3 regions of the Pseudomonas sp. NPDC089996 genome follow, and region 1 is predicted to be linked to each of the others. Evidence: predicted binding sites of a transcription regulator. Region 1 holds the regulator's gene; each other region holds the start of a gene.
The links. The regulator FliA, encoded in region 1, starts transcription of late flagellar genes. The targets are predictions, from matches to a motif close to CTAAAGTTTNNNNNNNNNNNGCCGNTAA.
Positions count from the first base shown of each region.

Region 2: the regulator FliA is predicted to act here: its motif matches at 1,056-1,083, upstream of ACIPW4_RS22230 (methyl-accepting chemotaxis protein).
Region 3: the regulator FliA is predicted to act here: its motif matches at 1,300-1,327, upstream of motA (flagellar motor stator protein MotA).

Region 1 is NZ_JBIVGA010000008.1:228,560-230,824, reverse strand. It holds gene fleN (flagellar synthesis regulator FleN) at 1-737, shown strand, start outside; gene fliA (RNA polymerase sigma factor FliA) at 734-1,474, shown strand; gene ACIPW4_RS16440 (chemotaxis response regulator CheY) at 1,594-1,968, shown strand; gene ACIPW4_RS16435 (protein phosphatase CheZ) at 1,987-2,265, shown strand, end outside.
Region 2 is NZ_JBIVGA010000014.1:104,324-106,588, forward strand. It holds gene ACIPW4_RS22225 (neutral zinc metallopeptidase) at 1-874, shown strand, start outside; gene ACIPW4_RS22230 (methyl-accepting chemotaxis protein) at 1,171-2,265, shown strand, end outside.
Region 3 is NZ_JBIVGA010000004.1:137,874-140,138, forward strand. It holds gene motB (flagellar motor protein MotB) at 1-380, opposite strand, end outside; gene motA (flagellar motor stator protein MotA) at 384-1,235, opposite strand; gene ACIPW4_RS08525 (HDOD domain-containing protein) at 1,366-2,265, shown strand, end outside.

The sequences.
Region 1 (2,265 bases):
CCGAACTCGGCCGCCGGGTGATGCTGCTGGACGCCGACCTGGGCCTGGCCAATGTCGACGTCCTGCTGGGCCTCACCCCGAAACGCACCCTGGCCGATGTCATCGAGGGCCGCTGCGAGCTGCGCGACGTGCTGTTGCAGGGGCCTGGTGGTGTGCGCATCGTCCCGGCCGCCTCCGGTACCCAGAGCATGGTGCACCTGGCTCCGGCCCAGCATGCCGGCCTGATCCAGGCCTTCAGCGAGATCGGCGACAACCTCGACGTGCTGGTGATCGACACCGCTGCCGGTATTGGTGACTCGGTGGTCAGCTTCGTTCGCGCTGCCCAGGAAGTGCTGCTGGTGGTGTGCGACGAGCCGACCTCGATCACCGACGCCTACGCGCTGATCAAGCTGCTCAACCGCGACTACGGCATGAACCGTTTCCGCGTGCTGGCCAACATGGCGCAGAGCCCGCAGGAAGGGCGCAACCTGTTCGCCAAGCTGACCAAGGTCACCGACCGCTTCCTCGACGTCGCCTTGCAGTACGTTGGCGCCGTGCCGTACGACGAGTGCGTGCGCAAGGCGGTGCAGAAGCAGCGCGCCGTGTACGAAGCCTTCCCGCGCTCCAAGTGCGCCCTGGCCTTCAAGGCCATCGCGCAGAAAGTCGACAGCTGGCCGCTGCCCGCCAACCCGCGCGGGCACCTTGAGTTCTTCGTCGAGCGCCTGGTGCAACCCACCAGCGCAGGGCCCGTGTTATGAACGCGAGCGGTTTCAAGATGTACAGCAAGGCGTCGAAGGACGCCCAGTACGAGCTGGTGGAACGCTATGCGCCGCTGGTCAAGCGCATCGCCTATCACCTGTTGGCACGCCTGCCCGCCAACGTTCAGGTCGAGGACCTGATCCAGGCCGGCATGATCGGGCTGCTGGAAGTGGCCAACAAGTACGACGCCAGCAAGGGCGCCAGCTTTGAAACCTACGCCGGTATCCGCATCCGCGGGGCCATGCTCGATGAGGTCCGCAAGGGCGATTGGGCACCGCGTTCGGTGCACCGCAATACGCGCATGGTCAGCGATGCGATGCGCGCCGTTGAAGCAAGAACTGGCCGCGACGCTAAAGATCATGAAGTTGCTGCCGAACTCCAGTTGAGTCTCGATGATTACTACGGGATCTTGAACGATACCCTGGGTAGCCGCCTGTTCAGTTTCGACGACCTGTTGCAGGACGGCGAGCACGAAGGGCTGCACGAGGACGGTGCCAGTGGCCAGGTCGAGCCGTCGCGCGATCTGGAAGACGAGCGCTTCCAGGCTGCGCTGACCGATGCGATCGCCAACCTGCCGGAGCGTGAGCGGCTGGTGTTGGCGCTGTACTACGACGAAGAGCTGAACCTCAAGGAAATCGGTGAGGTGCTGGGAGTCAGCGAATCGCGTGTCAGCCAGTTGCACAGCCAGTGTGCCGCGCGCCTGCGCAGCCGCCTGGGGGAATGGCGGGCGCGTTGAGCCCGGGGTCGTTGCAGTCGTTTTCCACGTTCGTTTTCCATGTTGTACCGAATTGAATTAACGCGCGCCCGGGGGCCGGGCGCGTTTGAGACTGCTTGGAGGTCTACTTGAACAAAGACATGAAAATCCTCATCGTTGACGACTTTTCGACGATGCGGCGGATCATCAAGAACCTGTTGCGTGACCTGGGCTTCACCAACACCGATGAGGCCGACGACGGCACCACCGCGCTGCCGATGCTCGAAAGCGGCCATTACGACTTCCTGGTGACCGACTGGAACATGCCAGGCATGTCCGGTATCGACCTGCTGCGCAAGGTCCGTGCCCACGATCGCCTGAAAACCATGCCGGTGCTGATGGTGACTGCCGAAGCCAAGCGCGACCAGATCATCGAAGCGGCCCAGGCCGGCGTCAATGGTTACGTGGTCAAGCCGTTCACCGCCCAGGTGCTCAAAGAAAAGATCGAGAAGATCTTCGAACGCGTCAACGGCTGAGTCACGTCAGGGGGCGCCATGGAGTCATCAAACACGTCCTTGGGGGAGTTCGAATCGACCCTCAAGAAGCACGCGCAGGAACTGGTCGAGAGCCTTGAGAAGGGGCGCTTCGGCGATGCCGTGCAGCTGATCCATCAGCTGAACCAGACCCGCGACCGTGGCCTGTATCAGGAAGTCGGCAAGCTCACCCGTGAGCTGCACAGCGCGATCGTCAGCTTCCAGATCGACCCGCGCATGCCGCAGGCCGAGGAAGTCTCGCAGATCACCGACGCCACCGAACGCCTGTCCTACGTGGTC
Region 2 (2,265 bases), on a different contig from region 1:
AAAAGGCCGGCGCAGCGACAACGTGGTCGATGCTCGTGGCGAAGGTGGCGGCGGTGGCGGTATGCGTTTTGGCGGCGGCAAGGGGCTGGGCCTCGGCGCGATACTGCTGATCGTCGGTATCGGTTGGCTGACCGGCCAGGATCCGCTGCAGATTCTTGGCCAGCTCACCGGGCAGATGCAGCAACAGCAGGCCCCCAGCGGCGCGGACAACAAGGCGCCAGCGGCCAATGATGAGCAAGCCCAGTTCGTCGCTTCGATCCTGGGCGACACCGAAGACACCTGGAAGGCTCTGTTCGCCCAGGCAGGCAAGCAATACCGCGACCCCAAGCTGGTGCTGTTCAGCGGCCAGGTGAATTCGGCCTGCGGCTTTGCTTCTGCCGCAGTCGGGCCGTTCTACTGCCCGGCGGACCAGCGGGTCTACCTGGACATGTCGTTCTTCCGCGAGATGGAAACCCGATTCGCCGCAGCGGGTGATTTTGCCCAGGCCTATGTGATCGCCCACGAGATCGGCCATCACGTGCAGACCTTGCTGGGCGTGTCGGCCAAGGTCGATGCGGCCCGGCGCGGCGGCCAGCGCATGGAAGGCGACAACGGCCTGCTGGTGCGTCAGGAGCTGCAGGCTGACTGCCTGGCCGGGGTGTGGGCGTATCAGGCGCAGAAACGGCTGAACTGGCTGGAGCCGGGTGATATTGAAGAGGCGCTGAATGCGGCCAATGCCATTGGTGATGACCGGCTGCAGCAGCAGGGCCAGGGCCGCGTGGTGCCCGACTCGTTCACCCATGGCACCTCGGCGCAGCGGGTGCGCTGGTTCAAGGCCGGGTTTGCCCAGGGTGATGTGAACAGCTGCGATACCTTCAGCGCGCGTAGCCTTTGAGATTTCAGGGCCGCTTCGCGCCCCATCGCAGGCAAGCCAGCTCCCACAGGTATAGCGCTGGCTTCAAGAGCTCCGCCATACCTGTGGGAGCTGGCTTGCCTGCGATGGAGCGCGACGCGGCCCCCTGCTATCTCCAAAAAGCAAACGTTTTCACATAGTTACAAATCAACTGAAAAAGCGATTCAGCTTTCCCTATGTCGTGCCGATAACACCTGCACGAATCAGCGGGCTCCCCAGAACAACAACGCCCTGCGATCGACGATCAAGTGAGCGAATGAATTTTCTGGAGAGCGTGCATGAACAGCTGGTTTGCCAATATCAGCGTCAACCTCAAACTCGGGCTGGGCTTCGGCCTGGTGCTTTTTCTGACCGGCCTGCTGGCCCTGACCGGCTGGACCAGCCTGGGCAGCCTGATCGACCGCAGCAACTGGATGGGCGACATCGGCCAGCTCAACAAGGACCTGACCGACCTGCGCGTGGCGCGCCTGCAGTACATGATCGCCAATGGCGATGATGCCGCCGCCGCCAATACCCAGGCCAAGCTCGACGCCTTCAGCAAGCAGCAGCAATACCTGGTCAGCACCTTCACCAGCCCGGCCAACGTCGTGCTGCTCAAGGAGCTGGGGCAGACCATCAGCGAATACAAGGTGTCGCTCAACAAGATGCGCGCCGGCTACAAGAATTCGCAGGCAGCCCGTGACGCGATGAACGTGTCGGCGGTCAAGGCCGATGAAGCCATGGAGTCGCTCAGTCAGGACGTCATGTCGCGCCCGGAGGAAGACGCTGTGCGGCTGGCCCAGTACCAGCTGATCAGCAAGGCACGCCAGCAACTGCTGCAAGTGCGCATCGATGTGCGCGGCTACATCGCCGACAACACCGCCGCCAACGAGCAGGCCGCCCTGCGCCAGCTGGAGGGTGCGCTGGCCGACATCGACAACCTCAAGCGCCAGCTGCCGGCTGAAGCCAACCGTGTGCAGCAGTTCGAACAGTCGGTACAGGCTTATCGCGATGCGGTGCGCCAGTTCCGTGATGCGGTCGCCGATATCACCACCTCCCGTGCCGAAATGACCGTGCAAGGGGCTGACATCGTCAAGCGCAGCGACGCGCTGTACAAGATACAGATCGAGCGCCGCGACGCCGAAAGTGCCCAGGCGCGCAGCCTGCAGACCATCGCCACGCTGCTGGCGCTGCTGGCTGGCGTCATCGCCGCAGTGATCATCACCCGCCAGATCACCGGCCCTCTGCGCGACACCCTGCAAGCCGTGGAGCGCATCGCCGGTGGCGACCTGACCCATGACCTGCGCGTCACCCGCCGCGACGAGATTGGCGTGCTGCAACAAGGCATCGCGCGCATGGGCACCACCCTGCGCGAGTTGATCAGCGGCATCCGT
Region 3 (2,265 bases), on a different contig from region 1:
TGCAACAGCAGCTCGAGGCGTTCGCGCTCGACCTGCTCGGCCATGGTCTGGACCTGGTCCTTGTCCAGCTGGATGCTGGTGTCAGGGGTAGGCTCGGACTTCTGCTCCGGGTTGATGGTTTTTTCCGGCGCCAGCTCCGGCGAGCCGCCCAGATCAATGACATAGGGCGTGCCACTCTCGGAAAAACCGATCGGGTCCTTAAAGTAGCCGGCGATGGCGATCTTCTGCTCAGGTGTAGCGGTAGACATCAACCACAGCACCAGGAAGAACGCCATCATCGCCGTGGCGAAGTCGGCGAAGGCGATCTTCCAGGCGCCGCCGTGGTGCCCGCCACCGAAGCGCTTGACGCGCTTGATGATTATCGGCTGATTGTTCTCCATGACTCAGCGACCGCGAACTGCTTGTTCCAGCTCGGCGAAGCTTGGACGGTGCTTCGGATACAGCACCTTGCGCCCGAACTCGACGGCCAGCGAAGGCGGCATGCCGGACGCCGAGGCCACCAGCGAAGCCTTGATCGATTCGTAGAGGTTGAGCTCTTCCTTGGCATCGTGCTCAAGGCACTTGGCCAGGGGACCGAAGAAGCCATAGGCCGCCAGAATACCGAAGAAAGTACCGACCAGTGCCGCACCGACGTGCATGCCGATAGCCGCCTGATCGCCTTCGCCCAACGAAGCCATGGTCACCACGATACCCAGTACCGCCGCGACGATACCGAAACCCGGCATGCCGTCGGCGATACCGGTGACCGCGTGCGACGGGTGCTCGAGCTCTTCCTTCATGCTCATCAGCTCCATGTCGAACAGGCCTTCGAGCTCATGGGGCGCCATGTTGCCGGTGGACATGATCCGCAGATAGTCGCAGATGTACGCGGTCATGCGCTCGTCGCCCAGCACCGCCGGGTACTTGGCGAAGATCGGACTGGCAGCGGCGTCCTCGATATCGCTCTCGATCGCCATCATGCCTTCGCGACGGCTCTTGTTGAGGATTTCATAGACCAGGCCCAGTACTTCCAGATAGTAAGCATGGGAGAAGCGCGAGCCGAACATCTTCACCGACTTCTTGATTACATGCATGGTCATGTAACCAGGGTTGGCCTGCATGAAGGCGCCAAAAGCTGCACCGCCGATGATCAGCACTTCGAACGGCTGGATCAGCGCCGCGATCTTGCCGTGGGAGAGTACATATCCGCCGAGCACGCTCGCGAATACGACGATGATGCCGATAATTTTAGCCATAGGTTCAAAGCACTTGCTGTCGTGGTCAGGGTGAGGGACGGGAGCTTTAAAACTCTTCTTCTACTTATCGGCAGAACTGCGCCAGACTATAGCCACTCAAAGCGAAAAGCCAGTTCGGACTGATGTCAAAATGCCAATGGAATCCAAGGTGCCCACTCAGAATCCGCGTACGGTAGAAGCCTGGGTCAAGCTGCTCGACGGTGTTCGCGTACCGGTCCCGAAGCAGAGTTACGACCAGGTCATGAACGCTATCAACGACAATCGCCGCTCGTTGCGCGACATCGCCGAACTGATGCAGGACAGCCCCGCTCTCGTGCTGTCGGTGATGCGCGAGGCCAACCACCCCGCCAACGCCAGCCAGGCCGAGCCTGCAGAAAGCCTGGAAGTCGCCCTCAACCGCCTGGGCCTGGGCCGCAGCAAGGAACTGCTGATGCGCCTGCCAGCCCTGCCGGAAGACGACATTCCGCCAGTGCTGCGTCAATTCCTGTTGATCAGCCAGCACGCCGCGCAGCAGGCCAGCGGCCTGTTTGCCAGCCGGCTGGCACGCCTGTGGCAAGAGATCCACTGGGGCAGCCTGCTGTTCCTCGCCCCTCTGTGGCCGCTGGCCGTGGCTCACCCCAAGCTGCTGGACGCCTGGGAGCTGCGGGTCATCCACAAGGGCGAAACCGCAGCCGACGTGGAGCAGGAACTGTTCGGCGTGCGCATCTTCGCCCTGTGCCAGGCCATGGCCGAACACTGGCGCCTGCCCAAGTGGGTGACCCAAGGCTATCGCCTGCTGCTTGAAGAGCGCGAACAGCTGGCGCTGGTATTGAGCATTGCCCGCGAAGAAAACCCGCTCAGCCAGCAGCATCGCCTGGACGATGCACCCGGCTTGCGCCGTTGGTTCAATGAGCCGGCCAACACCGTACTGCTGGCCAACAACCTGGCCCTGGCGGCCCAGGTCGGTTGGGACAACCCTCATTTATTGCGCTGGCAGCTGCTGACTGCACTGTATCTGCAGACTTCACTAGAAGACGTGCAACAGCAAATG